Regions from separate parts of the Microbacterium murale genome, predicted to be linked through region 2. Evidence: riboswitches for the same ligand, from Rfam matches in the RefSeq annotation. Region 2 holds a riboswitch; the other holds the start of a gene.
What was found. Region 2 has a riboswitch for FMN ahead of pnuC (nicotinamide riboside transporter PnuC). Riboswitches for the same ligand answer to the same signal wherever they lie in the genome.
Positions count from the first base shown of each region.

Region 1 (10,570 bases), 1.5 Mb from region 2:
CGAGAGGATGACATCGCCTTCGTTCTCGCGGTTCTCATCGTCGGCCACGATGACCGGACGGCCGGCTCGCAGCGACTCGAGAGCTTCTTCGATGGTGGCAAGGCTCATCGTGAGCCTCCTTCCGAGACAGCCCGGAACGCGAGCAGGCGCTCGACGTGACGGGCGAGGATGTCGGTTTCAAGATTGACGCGATCGCCGATGGTGCGGGATCCGAGCGTGGTGGCGACGAGCGTCTCAGGGATGAGCGAGATCTCGAACCATGCGGACTCGGCGGCGGCATCGCTGACCGCACTGACGGTGAGGGACGTCCCATCGACCGCGATCGAGCCCTTGTCCACGACCAGGGGAGCGAGATCCGCGGGCAGTGAGACGCGAAGCACGCTCCACTCGGCGCCGGGCCGTACGTCGATGACCTCGCCGGTGCCGTCGACGTGGCCCTGCACGATGTGCCCGCCCAGACGTGCGCCGACCGGCATGGCCTTCTCGATGTTGACGGCGGTGCCGACGGATGCGGTCGCCAGCGCCGACACATCGAGCGTCTGCTTCATCACATCGGCATCGAATGCATCTACCGTCGACCCGACAACGGTGAGGCAGACGCCGGAGACGGCGATCGACTCGCCGTGCACCGCATCGAGCGCGGCCTTCGGCGCACGGACGGTCAGTCGCCACCCGTCGCCGGCGGGCGCGATGGCGGCGATCTCGCCGATCTCCTCGATGATCCCAGTGAACATCAGCGGACTCCTTCGTTGTCGTCGGATTCGTCGTCGTCGGACTCGTCGTCTTCGAAACGGGCGATGGCCAGCATGTCGGCGCCGAGCGGCACCCATTCCTCGATCGTGAGGCGACGTGCGGCAGCGATCGTCGGCACGCCGATATCGGTGAGCGCGAGGCGGCCGCCGCCCAGCAGCACGGGGGCCACATACGCGAGCACGCGGTCGGCGAGGCCGGCGGTGATGAACGCGCTGGCGAGCGTGGGCCCGCCCTCGATGAAGGCGTTCTGGATGCCGCGCTCGTGCAGATCCGCGACCACCGAATGCAGGTCGTCGGTGTCGTAGAACAGCGCCTCGTGCGGGTGGCGGCGCACCGCGGCATCCGCCGGCGTCGCACGCGAGCCGATCACCACGGGGATCGGCTGATGCTCGTAGAGCATGTCGCCGTCACGTGCGGTGAGCGCGGGGTCGTCTGCGAGCACGGTACCGGTGCCCACGAGGATCGCGTCCGCCTCGGCACGGCGACGGTGCACATCGGCGCGCGCAGCGGGTCCGGTGATCCACTGGCTCGTGCCGTCGTCGGCGGCGGCGCGGCCATCCAGGCTCTGCGCCCACTTCACCGTGATGTGGGGGCGCCCCAGGCGCAGCGCGGTCAGCCAATCGGCGATCAATGCTCGAGCGCCGTCAGCCTGTTCACCGGCTTCGACCTCGACACCGGCGCCGCGCAGTCGCTGAGCGCCGCCACCGGACATGGCACCCGGGTCGTCAAGGGCGTAGATGACGCGCGAGATCCCGGCCTCGATCAGTGCGACCGCGCACGGGCCCGTGCGACCGGTGTGGTTGCAGGGCTCCAGAGTGACGACGGCGGTCGCGCCGCGTGCGTCGCCGTCGTGGAGCTTCGACAGGGCATCGACTTCGGCGTGCGGTGTGCCCGCCCCGTGGTGCCAGCCCTCGGCGATGATCTCGCCTGCGGGGGAGAGGATGACGGCACCGACCTGCGGATTGATTCCTCGCGGTCCGTGCGCTGCGAGTTCGAGCGCACGCGCCATCGCGCGGCGTTCCGCCTCGTGCACTGCCATCCGTCGTCCTTCTGCTTTCGCTCCGGGGATGCCAGACGGCGCGCTTTCGCGCATCGTGCTGCCTCCCTTCCGGACTAGTGAGATCTCTCTCACATCACCGTCGGTACCGGAATTCCACCGGATCGGCATCTCGGTTTCCCTCGACGCTCGCGGACTGTCACCGCCGGTTCGGATTCACACCGACCCCGGAGCACGTTGATGCTCAGTGTAGTCAACGCACGCACGAGCATTTCATTCCGTGACCTGCGCGACTACTTGAGCAGTCGCGACAGCCGTCGGTCGGCGAGCGGTTTGCCGCCGGTCTGGCACGTGGGGCAGTACTCGAGCGACCTGTCCGCGAAGAACACGCTGCGTACGGTGTCGCCGCACACAGGGCAGGCCTCGCCGCGGCGCGCGTGCACCTGCATTCCACCGCGCTTGGCATCCTTCAGATCGGCAGGTGGTTTGCCCGACGCTTCGGTCACCGCATCCGTCAGCGTCGTCCTCATCGCGTCGAACAACCGATCGACCTCGTCGTCGCTGAGCGTCGCTGCGATCGCATACGGAGACATGCGTGCTGCGTGCAGGATCTCGTCCGAGTACGCGTTGCCGATGCCTGCGATGACCGACTGATCCCGCAGCAGCCCTTTGATCTGCGTGCGGCGGCCCTCCAGCAACGCGGAGAACGCGGAGCGGTCGAACGACTTCTCCAGCGGATCGGGGCCGAGCCGTGCGATGCCGGGCACATCGTTCGGATCACGCACCACGTAGACCGCGAGCGATTTCTTCGTGCCGGCCTCCGTGAGATCGAATCCGCTGTCGTCGTTGAGCGCGACGCGCAGAGCGATAGGTGACTTGCCCGGCTTGATGAGCGTCGTCGGCAGCATCTCGTACCAGCGCAGCCAGCCCGCCTTCGCGAGGTGGAACACCAAGTGCAGGTCATCGCCGCAGGAGAGCAGAATGAATTTGCCTCGGCGCGTGGACGCCGTGATCTCTGCCCCGTGCAGGGCGGTCTCAGGCGGATCGTAGGTCTTCAGCGCGGCGATCGCGCCGACGTTCGTGCGCGTGATCGAGCGCCCGACAGCGCGCTCGCCGAGGAACGCGACCAGCCCCTGCACCTCAGGCATCTCCGGCATGTGCCCATCCTGCCACCCGCATCCGACACGCGGTGGTGCCTGCGAGAATCGATCTGCAGCACGAGACTTGGTTCAGTAGCGCCCGTCTCGTGCTGCAGACACCTTCTCGAGCCGCCTCACTCCAGAACGGACCACTCGACAGGGACGCGATCGTCGGTGGGCAGGAGCCCGGCGAACCAGCCGTCGTCGCGGCCGCGGGGGCTGGTGAGGGCTTGCCGCTGCAGGCCCTCGTATCGGAATCCGAGCGCACGCGCGGTGCGGGCGGAAGGAATGTTCCCCGCAACAGCGCGCCAGGCGATGCGTGCGAGATCGAGATCGGCGAACCCCCAGTCGATCACCGCGCGAGCGGCCTCGACCATGAAGCCCTGCCCACGCGCGCCACTCGTCGCCCAGAAGCCGATCTCAGCCGATCCACCGGTGGCGTGCGGCGCGATCTGATGCAGGCCGATCATTCCGATGAGAACGTCATCCTGGAAAACGCCCCACACGGTCTCTTCGCCGGATTCCCACCACTCGGCGACCCGCCTCACGAAGTCTTCGCCGTCCTCCCGCGTGTACGGGCTGGGGACCGTCGTCCAGCGCGGGATCTCCGGATCCTGGCACGCGGCCGTGATCGCATCGAGATCCGCCGCCGTCGGGGCACGGAGAACAAGGCGGTCGGTACGAAGGATGACGCGTTCCATTCCGAGATCCTATGGCCGAGCCCACGCCTGTGAAGAACAACCCTCAGTGTCGGTGGGCCGGACTAAGCTCATCAGGTGACTGTTCCGGGGATTCTGCGCGCCTTGGAAGAGGCGACTCTTTACCACGACGCCCTCACCTGGGCGCAGACCGATGCCGATCTCGGCCTTGTCGACGGCCTCGATGCCCCGACGATCGCTGGATTGCTCGACAAGCGTGCGAGCTCCGGCCATCCGGCGTCCCTTCTCGTCATCGCGCCCACCGGGCGCCGCGCGGAATCGCTTGCAGGGGCACTCGGCTCTTATGCGCCGAATGCCGAGATCCTGACGTTTCCCGCATGGGAGACACTGCCGCATGAGCGTCTGAGCCCGAGTCCTGACACGGTCGGGCGGCGCCTCGAGACACTCCGTCGCATCACCACCTGGGCCGGCGAGCGACCGCTCATCATCGTCGCCTCCGTGCGTGCGGCGCTGCAGCCGATCGCCGCGAACCTGGGCGACACCGCCCCACTCGCGCTCGTGCTCGGCGGCCGAGGACTCGAACTCGACGGTGCGGTCGAGCAGCTCGTCGAGCGCGCGTACTCGCGTGTCGACATGGTCTCGCGCCGCGGTGAGTTCGCAGTGCGCGGCGGCATCCTCGATGTCTTCCCGCCGACGTCCGAGCATCCGTATCGCGTCGAGTTCTTCGGCGATGAGATCGACCAGATCCGTGCGTTCTCCGTGGCCGACCAGCGCTCCCTTCCGGGCGACGTCGACCGTGTCGAGCTGCCGGCGACCCGTGAGCTCCTGCTCACCGCCGACGTGCGGGATCGTGCGCGCTCGCTGATCTCCGGTTTCCCCGCGATCGCCGGGATGCTGGAGAAGATGGCCGAGGGTATTCCGGTAGAGGGGATGGAATCGCTGCTGCCTGCGGTGTCCGGTCCGCTGAAGGCGCTCGCCGAGTACTTCCCTGAAGGCACCGCCGTCGCGCTCGTCGATCCTGAGCGCTCGAGCGCCAGGGCGCAGAGCCTCGGTGAGACGAACCGGGAGTTCCTCGACGCCGCATGGAGCGCGGCCACCTCTGGTGCTTCCGCGCCCATCGACCTCGGCGCCGGCGACTTCCTCAGCGTCGCCAGACTGCGCGAGATCGTGCGTGAACGAGACGGTGTCTGGTGGCGGTTCAGCCCGTTCGCGACCGACGATGACGACGCGGCCAACATCGACGCCTCGATCATCCCGTCATTCCACGGCAACGTCGACGGCGCGATCGATTTCGTCGAGGGGAAGCTCGCAGACGGATGGCGCCTCGTCATCGCGGCATCCGGTGCAGGCCTCGTCGACCGCGCGAGAGACGTGCTGTCCGACCGCGGCCTCGCCGCTCGTGTCGTCGATGCGCTCGTCGACGCTCCGGAGGCCGGTGTCGCGACGCTCGTGCTCGGCGCGCTCGAGTCGGGGTTCCAGGTGCCGGAGGCGAAGCTCGCGGTCCTCACGGACAACGAGTTCTACGGGCGCACGATCGGCGGTGACCAGCGGGTGGTGAAGAAACTCGCGTCGCGTCGGAAGAACGTCGTCGACCCCCTTCAGCTCAAGAACGGTGATTTCGTCGTGCACTCCACGCACGCGCATCGCGAAGTTCATCGAGATGACGCAGCGCGAGGTCTCGTCGGGCGGACGCAACGCCACCAAGACCATCCGCGACTATCTGGTTCTGGAGTACGCGCCGTCCAAGCGCGGCTATCCGGGCGACAAGTTGTACGTGCCGACGGACCAGCTCGATCTGCTCTCGAAGTACGTCGGCGGTGAAGCGCCCACGCTCTCGAAGATGGGCGGCAGCGACTGGTCGGCGGCGAAGGGCAAGGCGCGCCGCGCCGTGCGGGACATCGCCGTCGAACTCGTGAAGCTGTATTCGGCACGGATGTCGGCGAAGGGCTATGCGTTCGGCCCCGACACGCCCTGGCAGAGAGAACTGGAAGAGGCGTTCCCATTCGCCGAGACGCCGGACCAGCTGCAGACGATCGATGAGATCAAGGCCGACATGGAGCGACCGATCCCGATGGATCGGCTCCTGAGCGGTGATGTCGGCTTCGGAAAGACCGAAGTCGCGGTGCGGGCCGCGTTCAAGGCGATCCAGGACGGCAAGCAGGTCGCGATGCTCGTGCCGACGACACTGCTGGTGAAGCAGCACTTCGAGACTTTCGCCGAGCGCTTCGCCGGATTCCCGGTGAAGGTGCGGGCCCTGTCGCGCTTCCAGACCGACAAGGACGCTCGCCTCACTCTCGAGGGGCTCCTCGACGGCTCGGTCGACATGGTGATCGGCACCCACCGCATCCTCACCGACCAGATCATGTTCAAGGATCTCGGGCTTCTCATCATCGACGAGGAGCAGCGCTTCGGCGTCGAGCACAAGGACAAGCTGAAGAAGCTGAAGACGAACGTCGACATCCTCGCGATGAGCGCCACACCGATCCCGCGCACGCTCGAGATGGCCGTCACCGGCATCCGCGAGATGTCCACACTCGCCACGCCGCCGGAAGACCGGCATCCGATCCTCTCGTTCGTCGGTCCGCGCAGCGACAAGCAGATGGCGGCGGCCATCAGGCGCGAGATCCTGCGCGAGGGACAGATCTTCTTCGTCCACAACCGGGTGCAGTCGATCCAGCGGGTCGCTTCGGAGCTGGCCGAGCTGGTGCCGGAGGCACGCATCGCGGTCGCCCACGGACAGATGGGCGAGCACCAGCTCGAGCAGGTCGTCGACGCCTTCTGGGAGCGCAAGTTCGATGTGCTGGTGTCGACGACGATCGTCGAGACGGGGCTCGACATCTCCAACGCCAACACCATCATCATCGACAAGGCGGACAAGTACGGCCTCAGCCAGCTGCACCAGCTGCGCGGGCGGGTCGGTCGTGGGCGCGAACGCGCCTACGCCTACTTCCTCTACGACGACTCGAAGCCGCTTTCGGAGACTGCGGCCGATCGGCTGCAGACGATCGCAGTGAACAATGACCTGGGCAGCGGCATGCAGGTGGCGTTGAAGGACCTCGAACTGCGTGGCGCCGGCAACATGCTCGGCGGTGAGCAGGCCGGACACATCGCCGGTGTCGGCTTCGACCTCTATCTGCGCATGGTCGGCGAAGCCGTGGCGACTTTCCGCGGCGAGGACGTCGAGACAGGCGACGAGCTCCGGATGGAACTGCCGGTCGACGCGCGCATCCCTGAAACCTACATCGACAGCGAAAGGCTGCGCCTCGAGGCCTACCAGAAACTGTCGGCCGCGGCCGCCGCGACGGCGAAGGACGACGCGATCGACCTCGTGATCGAGGAGCTCACCGACCGTTACGGAACGCCGCCTGAGGAGGTCGACGGTCTGTTCGCGATCGCGCGCCTGCGTCGACGTGCCGCGAAGGCGGGACTCAAGGATGTCGTGGCGATGGGTTCGAATCTCCGGGTGGCGCCGGCCCGCCTCGAGGATTCGATGAAGGTGCGTCTGCAGCGCCTGTACCCCGCGGCGAAGCTCGTCGGCGGGGGAGAGGCGCTGGTCGTGCCGCTGCCCCGCCCGAGCGGCGAAGCGCCGACGGATGCGGGTCTGCTGGAGTGGGTCGCGCAGCTGTTCACCGCGCTGTTTCCCGAACCGGTCAAGGCCGGATCGGCGCCCGCCGCCTCCTGATCGCCTGAGCACAGCCTCGGATCTCGCATCCGACACGCCGGGATGCGGACGGGTGCTGCGGCGCGTCGGCTCGCGCGTCCGAAGTCGTGCACGGTCACCGCGTCGGCTGATGTGTTGCGGAGCGGACTGAGAGACTGTGCGGTATGGCTGAATTCGAAGAACTCATCGAGCTGGGTTCCGCTGCCGACGTCACGGGATGGGGTTTCGACTGGGTCGCGGATCGTGCGACCGAGGAGCGTCCGCCGTGGGGATACGCCAGGCTGCTCGCCGAACGGCTGAGGACCGCGTCGGCCGCACTCGACCTCGACACCGGCGGCGGCGAGGTGCTGGCGGAGGCGGACACGTTCCCGCCGGTGGCTGTCGCCACCGAGTCCTGGGCGCCGAACGCTGCGCGGGCGACTGCGCTGCTGTATCCCCGCGGGGTCGTCGTCGTGCGCGCCGAGCAGGATGGTCCGCTGCCGTTCGCCGACGGGGCGTTCGACCTCGTGACGAGTCGGCATCCGGTCGCTCCGCGCTGGGCGGAGATCGCGCGGGTACTGCAGACAGGGGGATCGTACTTCGCCCAGCACGTCGGACCTGCGAGCGGGTTCGAGCTCATCGAGTTCTTCCTCGGCCCACAGCCGGAGGCGCGGCGAGGGCGTCACCCTGACGATGAGGTCGCCGCCGCGGAGGCGGCGGGACTCGAAGTCGTCGATCTGCGCGAGGCAACGCTGCGGATCGAGATCTTCGACATCGCCGCCGTGGTCTACCTGCTGCGGAAGCTGGTCTGGTGGGTGCCGGGTTTCACGGTCGAGCGGTACCGCGAACGGCTCGCGGAGCTGCATGAGCTGATCGTCGCGGACGGGGCGTTCGTCACGCACTCCACGAGGCACCTGATCGAGGCGCGCCGATCCGGGTGAGATTGCCGAGCAGCGCAGCCGGGCGTGGGGCTACGCTGGCCGCATGCTGTACGAGCACCTCGGGGCCCGGCCCCGGATCCATGAGACCGCTGTCATCGCTCCCACTGCCGTCGTCTCCGGCGACGTGGAGATCGGTGCGGACTGCCAAGTGCTTCACGGCGCCGTGATCACTGCGGAGGGCGGTCCGATCACACTGGGTGAGAACGTCATCGTGATGGAGAATGCGATCGTGCGCGCCAGTTCTGCGAACCCCGTGCACGTCGGCGACCACGTGCTGATCGGCCCAGGGGCATCCATCTCCGGCGCCGTGATCGGGAACGAGGTGTTTCTCGCCACAGGAACGCGCGTATTCAACGGTGCGCACATCGGCGATCGCGCCGAGGTGCGGATCAACGCCGTCGTGCATTTGCGTACCACTCTGCCGGAGGACGCCATCGTGCCGATCGGGTGGGTCGCCGTCGGTGATCCGTTGCTCGTCCTCCCACCCGACAGGCATGAGGAGATCGCCGCCGCGCAGCGGGAGCTCGACTTCCCCGGCTACGTGTTCGGGGTGGATCGCGATACCCCTGACGTCATGGTGCAGCTCACGGAGCGCTACGGTCGTTCACTGGCACGGCACGCTGACGATCGGCCTGCTTGAGAACTGCCCCCAGCCGCAGCCGCTCGCACATTCGCAGTTGTGCGCGTCATTCGCAGGAATTCGTCGAAAACCTGCGAACGAAGCGCACAACTGCGGTTGAACGCACGGGGACGAAGCTCAGATGACGCCCTGAGCGAGCATCGCCGTCGCGACCCGCTGGAAGCCGGCGATGTTGGCGCCGGTGACATAGTCGCCCGGCACCTCATACTTCTCGGCGGCCTGGAACGCGGCGTCGTGGATGTCGGCCATGATCTCGCGCAGCTTGTTCTCGCTGTCGCCGAAGCTCCAACGCTGGCGCGACGCGTTCTGGCTCATCTCGAGCGCAGACGTGGCGACGCCGCCGGCGTTTGCCGCCTTACCCGGCGCGAACAGCACGCCCGCCTGCTGGAACGCGGCGACCGCGTCCGGCACGCAGGGCATGTTGGCGCCTTCGGAGACGGCGCGCACGCCGTTCGCGATGAGGGCCTCGGCGTCGGCGAGGCTGACTTCGTTCTGGGTGGCGGAGGGAACCGCGATGTCGACCGGAACCTCCCACACGCTTCCGCTCTCGACGAAGCGCGCACTCGCGCGTCGGTTCGCGTATTCGACGATGCGGCCGCGCTCGACCTCCTTGATCTGTCGCAGCAGATCGAGGTCGATACCGGCGTCGTCGACGACGTACCCGGAGGAATCGGATGCCGTGACCGCCGTCGCACCGAGCTGGGTGGCCTTCTGGATGGCGTAGATCGCGACGTTGCCGGAGCCGGAGATGCCGACCCGCTTTCCGTCGAGCGACTCGTTGTGCACGGCGAGCATCTCCTGCGCGAAGAACACCGCACCGTACCCGGTGGCCTCGGTGCGCACCTCTGCGCCACCCCAGCCGGTGCCCTTGCCGGTGAACATGCCGGACTCGTGGCGGTTGGTGATCTTGCGGTACGAGCCGAACAGATACCCGATCTCGCGGCCGCCGACGCCGATGTCGCCCGCAGGCACGTCGGTGTGCTCACCGAGGTGCCGGTACAGCTCGCTCATGAACGACTGGCAGAAGCGCATGACCTCTGCATCCGAGCGGCCATGCGGATCGAAGTCCGACCCGCCCTTGGCGCCGCCGATGCCCTGGCCGGTGAGCGCGTTCTTGAAGATCTGCTCGAAGCCGAGGAACTTGATGATCGACAGGTTCACCGAAGGGTGGAAACGCAGTCCACCCTTGTAGGGGCCGAGCACCGACGAGAACTGGATGCGGTAGCCGCGGTTGACCTGCATCTTCCCTGCGTCGTCCACCCACGGAACACGGAACATGATCTGGCGTTCCGGCTCGACGATGCGATCCAGGATGCCGGCCTCGACGTACTCCGGGTGCTGCTCGAGAACGGGGGAGATCGTGCCGAGCACCTCGTGCACTGCCTGCTGGAATTCAGGTTCGTGCGGGCTGCGGGCCAGTACCGTGTCGAACACGGGCTGTACCGACGCGGTGAGCGGGTGGAAATCAGTGTGAGTTGCGGTCACGCGGGACGGCTTTCTGAAGAGTGTGGCTGAGGCGGCGATCGTGTCGCGTGAGAGGGCGTGCCGGGTCGGGCACGAGTTCTCACTTTACCTCGCAGCGTTTGTGAGGCCTGACACGAGCGACGTCATGCGAATTCGCCCGGGGTCACCCGGTGTTCTGCAGGCCGGCGGCGACCCCGCTGACCGAAAGCAGCAGCAGTCGACGCTGTTCGTCGTCTGCCCCTGAGCCGGATGCCGTCGAGCGAAGCTCGCGCAGGGCACGCAGTTGCAGCAACGACAGCGCGTCCACATACGGGCTACGCAATGCGACGGCTCGCTG
Region 1 is NZ_JAUSXK010000001.1:3,117,306-3,127,875, forward strand. It holds gene ribA (GTP cyclohydrolase II) at 1-108, opposite strand, end outside; gene QFZ46_RS15020 (riboflavin synthase) at 105-734, opposite strand; gene ribD (bifunctional diaminohydroxyphosphoribosylaminopyrimidine deaminase/5-amino-6-(5-phosphoribosylamino)uracil reductase RibD) at 734-1,792, opposite strand; FMN riboswitch at 1,845-1,989, opposite strand; gene QFZ46_RS15030 (Fpg/Nei family DNA glycosylase) at 2,044-2,907, opposite strand; gene QFZ46_RS15035 (GNAT family N-acetyltransferase) at 3,024-3,590, opposite strand; partial or broken gene mfd (transcription-repair coupling factor) at 3,666-7,230, shown strand; gene QFZ46_RS15045 (methyltransferase domain-containing protein) at 7,374-8,129, shown strand; gene QFZ46_RS15050 (gamma carbonic anhydrase family protein) at 8,173-8,769, shown strand; gene gdhA (NADP-specific glutamate dehydrogenase) at 8,887-10,254, opposite strand; gene QFZ46_RS15060 (phosphoenolpyruvate carboxylase) at 10,397-10,570, opposite strand, start outside.
Region 1: another riboswitch for FMN. It lies ahead of ribD (bifunctional diaminohydroxyphosphoribosylaminopyrimidine deaminase/5-amino-6-(5-phosphoribosylamino)uracil reductase RibD); the one in region 2 lies ahead of pnuC (nicotinamide riboside transporter PnuC).

Region 2 (10,570 bases):
TCTGGTGTCTCCTCGATAGCGACGGGTGAAGCAGATCTACGGGCCGAGCTCGGCGTTCCCGCAGGACCGGAGGGCGAGGCGGGACTGGCCTGGTCGCGCAGTCGCATCGTCAATGCCGCAGCCGCGGCGGGGCTGCCCGCTCCTCTGATGGCGGTGTTCGCCGGTGTCGCCGATCTCGATGGCCTTGAGGCGAGCTGCCGCGCCGGCCGCGCTCTCGGCTTCGCCGGCCGCACCGCCGTGCATCCGCGTCAGCTTGACGTCATTCGCCGAGTCTTCACACCGGATGCCACGGAGATCGCCCGTGCGCAGAGCATCGTCGACCGCGTGCGCTCTGCCGCGGCGGACGGCACCGGCGCCTTCGTTCTCGAAGACGGAACCTTCATCGACATCGCAATGGTGCGTGCTGCCGAGCGGGTGCTTGCCAGCACGCGGCGCTAGAGCTCGCTCTCCTCTAAGGGCACGAAGCTGTAGCGCCCGGCATCCGCTCTCCTGTGCGGGATGCCACCGCGAATGTCAACGACCGTCATCACACCCGCGACCGGCACGACGAGTCGGCCGCCCTCGGCGAGTTGCGCCTCAAGGCGCACCGGAACGGTCGTCGCCTGCGCGGATACCAGGATGCGGTCGAACGGTGCCTCCTCGGGAAGACCCAGCACGCCGGGGATGGCTTCCCTGATGTCAGCGCGAGCCCCTGTCTCTGCGAGGCGCTCGCGCCCGTAGCTCACGAGCTGCGGAACCAGCTCGACGCCGATGACCGTGCCCTCCGGGCCGACCATCGTGCTCAGTATGGCGGTCGTCCATCCCGAGCCGCTTCCGACATCGAGCACGCGATCGCCGGGTTGCACGTCGAGCAGCGCCAGCATCCTCGCCACCGTCGACGGCTGCGAGTTCGTCGAGTCCCAGCCGATCATCACCGGGTGGTCGGCGTCTGCCAAGTGACGCAACTCTTCGGGCAGGAAATCTGCCCGCGGCGTGGACGACATCGCCGCGCGTACACGGGTCTCTGTGCCGGGGTCCACTCTGATCGCAGACATGATTCGACGGTACGCCGGAGGACCTTGCGGTGCCAGGTTGCGCCGCCACTGTTCCTCCACAGGTCGGGGGTCTGGGGTGGTTATCCACGGGTCGTGAATGTGGTCTGATCTGGGGTTTAAATGTCGGTGGCCCTGGGTTGAATGGGGGTATGGCATCACTGGTGGAGGAGTTGGAGAGCATCGATCGGTTGTTGGCCGATGCGATGGGTTCCTCCGGTGCGGGTGGCGGTGCAGATGGCGGGGTACGCTTCGCGAACGACACCGAACTGTTGGATGTGATGCAGGTGTTGGGGCGTGTGCAGCGACGCCTGGATGGTGCGATCGTCGCGGTGACAGACCAGGTCGTGGAGCGGGATCACGTGGAGCGTGATGCACGTTTCTCGACCAGGGCGGGATGCCGTGATGCGGCAGAAGTGCTGCGACGCACGCTGCTCGTTGATGGGCCTGCCGCACGCCGCTATGTGACCGCGGCCGGGGCGGTGCGTCGGGAGCAGGACATCACCTCGGGGGCGTTGTTGCCGGGGAAGTTCCCTGAGTTGACTGCGGCTCTGGCGGACGGATTCTTGTCTGTGGGCGGGTTCTCGGCGTGCACGGTCCCGTTGCAGAAAGCGACCCGGATCGGGGTTGCAGATCGCCTGGCGGCGGATGCGGTGCTGGCACGCTTCGCGTCAGGGCTGCCGTTGGACGGCACGGATCCGGGAGACGGTGAGCGTGGGCCGTTGCCGACGACGGATGAACTCGCCGCCCTGGTCGCGCATATCGTGGCCCGGTTGGATCCGGATGGCGCCGAGCCATCGGATCGGGCCGGGAAGCGCCGCCGGCATTTCACGATCGGGAAACTCCGCGACGGGTCCGTGCCGGTGCGGGGAGAGCTGCTGCCGGAAGTCGCGGCACAGTTGCAGAAACTCATCGATAGCCTGATGAACCCGAAAGCCGAAGACAAAGCAAGTGCCGGGAGCGGCACGGTGCGGTTCCGGCCGTCCGACGACGACGGTGACGGGGACCGCGGCGACGGTGAGGGTCTCAGTGACGCGGACTTGGATGCGAAGTACGCCTCCAGCAGCAGCACCGAGTACGGGGCGAGGGAGCATTCGGATCGTGCGGACGGGCTCGAACCCCACAAAGCGAAAGCCCCGCCCGCAGGCGGGGCGGATCTGCGCACGCACGCCCAGAAACGCCACGACGCGTTCGCGACCGTACTGATGGTCGCCGCCGCATCCGGAGGCATGCCCACCCTCGGTGGGGCTGCACCGACGCTGGTCGTCTCCATCACCGCAGAAGACTTCGCCCACCGCACCGGACGGGCCAAAGTCGAAGGCGCCGGATACGACGTCCCGCTCGGCTCCGCCGACCACGCCGGGTGCGCGGGCGGGATCCAACGTGTCCTGTTCGATGACAAGGGTGCGATCGTCGGAATCAGCACCAGCGCACGCCTGTTCAACGCGACCCAACGACGGGCGATCGTGCTCCGCGACCGCGAATGCCTCATCCCCGGCTGCCACATCCCCGCCGAATGGTGCGAGATCCACCACGTCCAAGAACACGCCCACGGCGGCCCCACCCACACCAGCAACGGCGTGCCCCTGTGCTGGCACCACCACCGCACCCTCGACGACGGCATCTGGAGGATCCGAATGCGTGACGGACTCCCTGAAATCCGCGGCCCTGGTTGGTGGGACCCCTACGCCAAATGGCGATCCCCACACCTCGACTACACCGTCGTCGACAACGCCCTCAACCACGAACGAGAACGCGAACGAGAACCCGCATGGAACACCTGGTGATCGCCGACTGTTGGTCCTGTCATGCTGCAGCCGACTGATATCGATGTCGTCGTGTTCGACGTGCTGGGGACTCTCGTCGATGAGCCGACGGGGTTGCGAACAGCGATTCACGAGGCGATTCCCGACGCCGACGCCCGGCACGCGCAGGCTCTGGCAGAGAGTTGGCAGGGCTTCGTCGCCGATCAGCAGGCCGAGATCGCCGAAGGACGCCGCGCGTACGTCGACTCCGAAGTACTCGATGCAGAAGCTGCTCACCATGTTCTCGACGACGCAGCAGCGCTGGGTCTTCCTGCGGCATCTGGCGTTGCGACAACATCCGGCACCTCGGCAAACCCAGCGGCGACGCACGCAGCGGGCGCACCCTCCGAGGCCGTTGCGCACCTTGCGACCGCGAGCAGGTGCCTCCCAGCGTGGCCGGATTCCGTCGCCGGACTCGAGCGCATCGCCGCACTACGGCCGGTGCTCGCACTATCCAACGCCGCGCCGACGACGCTCCTCCACCTCGCCGCGCGTACCGGCCTGCGTTGGCACCACGCCGTCACCGCCCACGACGTCGCCGCCTACAAACCAGCACCGGCGCTCTATCAGCGCGCTGTGCAGGTCGCCGACCGCCCACCCGAGAGGATCCTCATGGTCGCCGCACACGCATGTGATCTGCGCGCCGCGCAGGATGCCGGCATGCGCACCTGCTACGTCGACCGGCCGGTAGGTGACCCACCCACAGCATCCGATCACTTCGATGCGGCCGTCGCCGGACTGGACGAGCTCGTCGCCGGCCTCCGGTAATGTTCCCCATGAACACACACGTGCTCCGGGGTCGGTGAAATTCCGAACCGGCGGTCATAGTCCGCGACCCGCAGCTCTTCGGAGCTTCGGTTGAACCGGTGGAATTCCGGTACCGACAGTCACAGTCTGGATGGGAGAAGCACAGCGTGAGCCGTGCGCGACAGCGCGCACGGTGGCGCACCGCATCCTCCTCGGCAGCATCAATGCCGAATGGAGAACGATGGACACCCTGCGCTGGCTGGTCGACGCCTTCAACTCGCAATGGGTGCTGCCCGGCGGGCAGAGTCTGCTCATCCGCGAAGTCGTGGGCAACGTGTTCGGCCTGGCGAGCGCCCTCGGTGGCATGCGCCGCAAGATCTGGGCGTGGCCGGTCGGAATCATCGGCAACCTGCTCCTGCTGACGGTGTTCCTCGGATCCATCCTCAACCCCGACCATTCACTCCCGAACCTGCTCGGTCAGGCGGGGCGTCAGATCATGTTCATCGCCGTCGCGATCTACGGCTGGATCCGCTGGCGCCAGGCGAAGGCAGACGGCGGACAGCTGACCCCGCGCTGGGCACCGAACAGCGCGCGCGTCGGCCTCGTACTCGCCCTCATCATCGGCACGATCGCCCTGACTCCCCTGTTCCGCCTGCTCGGATCCTGGGAACCGGTCTGGGCGGATGCCTGGACCTTCGTCGGCTCGCTGCTGGCGACGTACGGCATGGCGAAGGGCTGGACCGAGTTCTGGCTCATCTGGATCGCCGTCGATGTCGTCGGAGTGCCGCTGCTGTTCAGTTCCGGCTACTACGCCACCGGCTTCATGTACGTCTTCTACGGCATCTTCACCGCCGTCGGCTTCGTCGTCTGGTGGCGCGCGCACGCGAACGCGAAACCGAAGATCGACACCATCATGCCGGATCCACGGGTGGTGAAGACCGACGAGAATGGAGAGTGATGTTCGACAGCCCGCTCTCCGCCTCGGCCTACGAGGTGCTCGGCGTCGACCCCACCGCCACTGAGGACGAGCTGCGGCGCGCGTTCCGGCTGAGGCTGCGTCAGACGCATCCGGATGCCGGCGGCGACGCCGCTGCATTCATCCAGGTGCAACGGGCATGGGAACTCATCGGCACAGCCGAAGCACGCGCCACCTACGACAGGGGCCACGGTTTCTCAGACGAGGACGTGAGCTGGAACGGATGGCAGGCGCCGCCCGCGCGCACCGACACCCGCCCGAAAGCGCGCTCCTACGGGCACCCCGGAGGGTGGCGTCGCGAGCGCTATCTGTCGCTGATCCGTGAGTGGGCAGGCCACGGGGTCGAGGTCCCCGATCCCTATGACCCCGCGCTGGTGCGATCAGCACCCCACGAGCTGCGCCGCATGCTCGCCGACGCCCTCGCCGAAGAGGAGACGGCGCGCACCGTCTCCGACCTCGGCATGGGCTTCACCGTCTGGCACGATGTCGCCACCGGCCCGGATGCTGACGAGAAGCTCGACCATGTCATCCTCAGCCCGTCCGGCCTCTACGGCGTGCTGTCCGAGGACTTCGGCGAGATCGTCCGCTTCCGTCGCGGCGAGATCATCGGCACAGGCGTCGACGGGTCACCCATCGCCGCGCTCCTCGCCCGCATGCGCGTCGTCGCCCGCGCGGCCCGCGTGCGCTTCGGCGGTGCCATCGTCGTGCTGCCCGACGACGACCTCGACCAGGCGATCACCGCGCTCGGCAAGGTGCGCGGCGTTCCGGTGGTCGTCGTGCGCCGCAGCGCCCTGCGCACCGTGCTGCGGCAGGGCGTGCCCGGCGCGCGCGACATCGGCGGCAATGAGCTGTTCGATGTGCGCACGCGCCTGCAGCAGACCGTGCGATTCGTGTGAGGCCGTCGGTTTCCTTACCGAACATCCCGGCCCTCGAGCACCCCGGCGCTCGAATCAGCCGCAAGGAGGACGCGCAGTCCATCGACGCGGCGTAGCGTGAACGGCATGCTGGTCACCGAAGAACTCCACCTGCTGCTGATCCGTCCTGACGGACGTGGCGAGATCGCCGCGTCGACCTATCGCGCTTATGGCGAGGTCGCCGCCGTGATCGTCGATCTCGTTCTGCACGGTCGCGTCACGGTCACCACGGAGAAGCACCCACTCGTCCACGTCATCTCCTCGGCCTCGACGGGCCACCCGGTGCTGGATGCCGCCCTGCAGCAGCTTGCACCGTTGAGCGGGCAGCGACTGTCATCGCTGGTGTCGAAGAGCGCTCTGGATCCTCGCGATCACGTAGTCGATTCCCTGATCGCTCAGGGCATCCTGCTGCGCGGCGAGCGCGGTTTCTTCGGCATGGGCGCTTTGCGAACCCCCGAAGCGGACGCCACGCCCGAGACGGTTCTGCGCCGCCGGCTAGCGGAGGTGCTGTCCGGTGCGGGCGCACCGTCTCAGGCCGACCTCACGATCCTCGCGATCCTCCAATCGATGCAGGCTGCGCACTCCCTGTTGCGCGAAGAATCCGCGGGGATGTCCGCCCGACAACTGAAGAAGCGCATCGAGCAGCTCAGCGTGCACTCCGGCGCCGGAGATGCCGCCGGAGATGCCGTCGCCGCCGCCGTCAACGCCGTCATCGCCGCCGCGATGACGGCGACGATGATCCCGGTGATGGTGGCGGCGACGATGACGAGTTGACTCTCCGTCGTCACGAAGCACGCGTCAGCAGAAGGAGCTGACCGCCTCCCACGCGGATGCGACCTCGGCCTGGCCTTCCCGCGTCACCGCGGCTTCGATCAGGCCATACGAGCGATCGGACGCGAAGAACACCTCGTTGGGGTTCTCGAGACCGTAAGGCTCGAGATCGACGACGAAGTGATGCTTGTTGGGCATCGAGAAGCGGATCTCCGCGATCTTTGGGTGCGCTTCGAGCACAGCACGACCCATGTCGAACAACGTCGCCTGCAGCGCGGCCGAGTAGCGCCGCGTGAACTCCTCGAGCAGGATGCGCTTCACATCCGCATAGATCTCGTTGAAGTCCAGGTCTCTGGACCCGGCATCCGGTGCATACCGCCACCGCGCAGAGACGTCGGTCGCGAGAATGCGGTCCGTGGTCTCCTTCAACGACGTGTACCGGTCCTTCGGGTAGCCGACGAATCCGGACTGCGTCGTCTTGAGCACCGTCAGCCCCTTCAGACCGGCGATGATGTGACGCGTCGACCCCTCTGCGACGACGACGGCCGTGCGCGTCTCCTGCCCCGACCGGACGAACGAGTGGTCGTGCCCCTCACCATCGACCTGGATCCGATCCCAGGCATAGCTCTCAGCGAGCCATCGCCCGCCCTCGACCCAGTCGAACTCGCTGGTGAAGTGGTCTGAGAGGCGCAGCAGGAAGGCCTCGGGCGAGCCGATCCCTTCGCGGGCGAAGCAGAAGACGGTGTTCTTCTGAGTGTCGGTCGCGACGACATGGCCGTTGTCGCCATCGAGGTGCGCGGCCTGGAAGTCGCCACGCAGCTGCGAGGTGACGTTGAGGTCTTCGATCGAGTGGCGGTCGCCGTCTCTGGTGACCTTGACGACGCGAACCTCGGCCTTGCCGTACTGGTTCGGGCCGAGGACGATGCCGTCGCTGGGCGTCTCGGTGTCGGTCTCGGTGCGGGTCATGATGTCGGTCATCGTTCTAACTTCCTCGGTAGGTCGAATATGCGAAGGGGCTCAGCAGCAGCGGCACGTGGTAGTGACGATGCTCGTCATCGACGACGAACGTGAGCACGACTTCGGGATAGAAGGTGGGGGTATCGGTGCGTGCGAAATACCCGCCGGTGTCGAAATGGAGTCGGTAGGTACCGACGGGCAACGCCTCGGGCCCGAGCTGCTTCGCCCTGCCATCGGCATCAGTGACCCCTTCGGCGAGCAGCATCCACTCGCCGTCCTTGAGGGCGGACAGCACGACGGCGATACCTGGAGCCGGCAGACCCTGCACGGCATCGAGCACGTGGGTGGTGATGTGCGACACAGCAGTCATGCGGTGATCGTTCCTCTCAGTCGGAGCAGTGCGATCTCTCGCAGCTGCCCGGCGATGATCCGCTCTTCCGAGTCGGAGTCGTGCTGCAACCGTTCTCGCAGGCTCGACAGGATCTCCGTCGCCGAGCGCCCGGCCGCACGGATCAGGAAGACCCGGCCGAAGCGCTCCTCGTACGCGAGGTTGCCCTCGCGGAGAGCCTGCTGCACTTGTTCGTCGGACGGGTCGACCCCGGCCTGCTCCGACCGCGAAAGCGTCGCCTCTCTGCTGTCTCCTCCTGCTCGCTCGCCGATCCGAGGATGGTGGGCGAGGGCAGAGTCGATCTCCTGGGTCGTGAACGGATCGGCGGCCTGAGCCGCCTCCGCCACGAGGGAGTCGATCGACTCGAAGGGGCGCCGATCGACGATGTCTTCACACCATCGCGTCACATCGATGCACGGTCTGAGCGCGGCGACAGCGTCGCGTTGCTCCGCCAGATTGAATTCCTCAAGCAACATCGCTTGATCTCTTTCTCTTGCGTGCTGGCATCCACGGTGTAAGGAATACGGGAGGGATTCTCTCGTATCGTGGAACTGTTATTTCAGCATACGACAATCATAGAACTGGAGGCAGGGGCTTGCAAGCCCTGCGCCCCAGTTCAGCGGTCATTTCAGCAGAGCGTCTCTGAGGCGGGCGACGTGGCCCTCCGCGTTGACGTTGTACTCCACTGACGAGATGACGCCGTCGGCATCGACGACCGCCGTGGTGCGGATCAGCCCGTCGAACGTGCGACCGTTCACGGTCTTCTGCCCCCACGCGCCCCACTCCTTGGCGACGGCGGAATCCTCGTCTGAGAGCAGCGGGAAACTCAACTGCTCGGCATCAGCGAACTCCGCGAGCTTCGACACCGGATCGGGCGAGATCCCGAGCACGGTGTAGCCGGCGCCCTGGAACGATCCGAGGTTGTCGCGGAAGTCACAGGCCTCGGTGGTGCATCCGGGCGTGAACGCCGCCGGGTAGAAGTAGACGATGACGGGCGTGCCGCGCAGCTCGGACAGAGTGCGCTGCTGTCCGGATGCATCGGTGAGCGTGAAGTCCGGCGCGGCCTGGCCGACCTCGAGCTCTTCAGATGAGTTGATCATGCGGTTTCTCCATTCTCGATAGATTCAGCGTTCCCAGCTTGAGCAGTGACTCCACGACGCAGCAACCGCCCGCGGGGAGCGTCGCCCTCGACCGGCGCCCCGGCGAGGTAGGTCGTCCGCACGACTCCCGTGAGCTCCTGCCCGTCATAGGGAGTGATCGGATGCCGATGCGAGAGCCGCTTCGCATCCACGACGAACGTGTCCTCAGGCGCGAAGACCGCGAAGTCGGCCGCACCGCCCTCGACGATTCGCCCCTTGTCCGTGAGCCCCACCCTGGCAGCCGGCTTCTCGGACATGAGTGAGACCACGTGCTCGAGGGAGAGGCCGCGCGTGCGCGCGTGGGTCCACACGAGCGAGAGCCCCAGCTGGAGAGAGGCGATGCCTCCCCAGGCCAGCGAGAAGTCGCCGTCCCCGGCGAACTTCATCTCGGGGGTGGACGGCGAGTGATCCGAGACGATGTAGTCGATCGTTCCCTCGGCGAGCCCGCGCCAGAGCTCTTCGCGATTGTCTTCCTCCCGAATGGGAGGGCAGCACTTGAACGCCGTGCTCCCCTCTGGGATGTCCTCGGCGGCGAGCGTCAGGTAGTGCGGGCAGGTCTCCACCGTCAGATCCACGCCGTCGGCGCGAGCCGCGGCGATGCGGCCGAGGGAGTCGCCGTTGGACAGGTGAAGAATGTGCGCGCGGACGCCGGTGTCTGCAGCGCCCTGGATCACCTCGGCGATCGCCGCATCCTCGGCGGAGCGCGGACGCGAGGCGAGGAACGGTGCATACTCGCGGCTGCCCGGCTGCACTGATTCCTCGATGATGTGGGCGTCTTCGGCGTGCACGACGAGCAGTGAGTCGAGCCCCGCCAGCACCGCCATCGCCTCGCGCATCTCCGCGACGGACACGTCGGGGAACTCCTCCACGCCGGAAGGGAGCAGGAAGCACTTGAATCCGTACACGCCCTCGTCGTGCAGCGGGACGAGCTCGGCCATGTTGCCGGGGATCACTCCTCCCCAGAATCCGACATCGACGAAGACCCGGCCCTCCGCGACGGCCCGTTTCTCGTCGAGCGCTGCGACCGAGACGGTGGGAGGGATGCTGTTGAGCGGCATGTCCACGATCGTCGTGACGCCGCCGGCCGCCGCAGCCCTGGTGGCGGATTCGAAGCCCTCCCACTCGGTGCGGCCCGGCTCGTTGACGTGCACGTGCGTGTCGACCAGGCCGGGTAGCAGCACCTCGTCGGCCGCGAGCTCGATGACTTGATCGGCGGCAAGGCCGGTTCCGGTAGCGGCGATGCGAGCGATCCGTCCGCTGCGGACGCCGATCTCGGCTGGCTCGAAGGCGCCGTCGATCAGGGCGCGTCCGCGGAGGACGAGGTCGTAGCGCTCCGCGCGCTCAGCCGAGCTGGGGCCGGTGGCCTCGATGATTTCCCGCACCAACTGCTCGGCGAGCTCTTCGAGCAACGGTCCCGCCTCGGCCATGCTGCGCTCAGCGTCGGGTTCCAGCTCGGACAGCGCGCGAGCGCCGGCGAACCCGGCATCCGCGATCGCATCCGCGGACAGCGTCGTCCGCCCGCACACCGCATACACCGGCAGACCGGCAGCACTCGCCGCCCGCGCGACTCCCACCGGAGTCTTGCCCATCAGGCTCTGCTCGTCGAGGCTGCCCTCGCCGGTGATCACGGCATCCGCGCCCCGGAGTCGAGCAGCGAGTCCGGTCACTTCGAGCACGACGTCGACGCCCGCGCGCCTGGTCGCACCGAGCGCGATGGCGGCGAAGCCCACGCCACCGGCGGCGCCGGCACCTGCCCGCGATGCCGCCTCCGCGGCCGGGACGGAGAGCGCGCCCGCAGCATCGAGCACCTCCACGAGGCGCGTGAGACCCACTTCCAGCGTC
Region 2 is NZ_JAUSXK010000001.1:1,590,099-1,600,668, forward strand. It holds gene QFZ46_RS07805 (HpcH/HpaI aldolase/citrate lyase family protein) at 1-438, shown strand, start outside; gene QFZ46_RS07810 (protein-L-isoaspartate O-methyltransferase family protein) at 435-1,034, opposite strand; gene QFZ46_RS07815 (HNH endonuclease signature motif containing protein) at 1,184-2,818, shown strand; gene QFZ46_RS07820 (HAD-IA family hydrolase) at 2,840-3,604, shown strand; FMN riboswitch at 3,622-3,750, shown strand; gene pnuC (nicotinamide riboside transporter PnuC) at 3,825-4,541, shown strand; gene QFZ46_RS07830 (J domain-containing protein) at 4,541-5,455, shown strand; gene QFZ46_RS07835 (GOLPH3/VPS74 family protein) at 5,561-6,247, shown strand; gene pucL (factor-independent urate hydroxylase) at 6,272-7,222, opposite strand; gene uraH (hydroxyisourate hydrolase) at 7,227-7,571, opposite strand; gene uraD (2-oxo-4-hydroxy-4-carboxy-5-ureidoimidazoline decarboxylase) at 7,568-8,065, opposite strand; gene bcp (thioredoxin-dependent thiol peroxidase) at 8,213-8,689, opposite strand; gene allB (allantoinase AllB) at 8,686-10,570, opposite strand, start outside.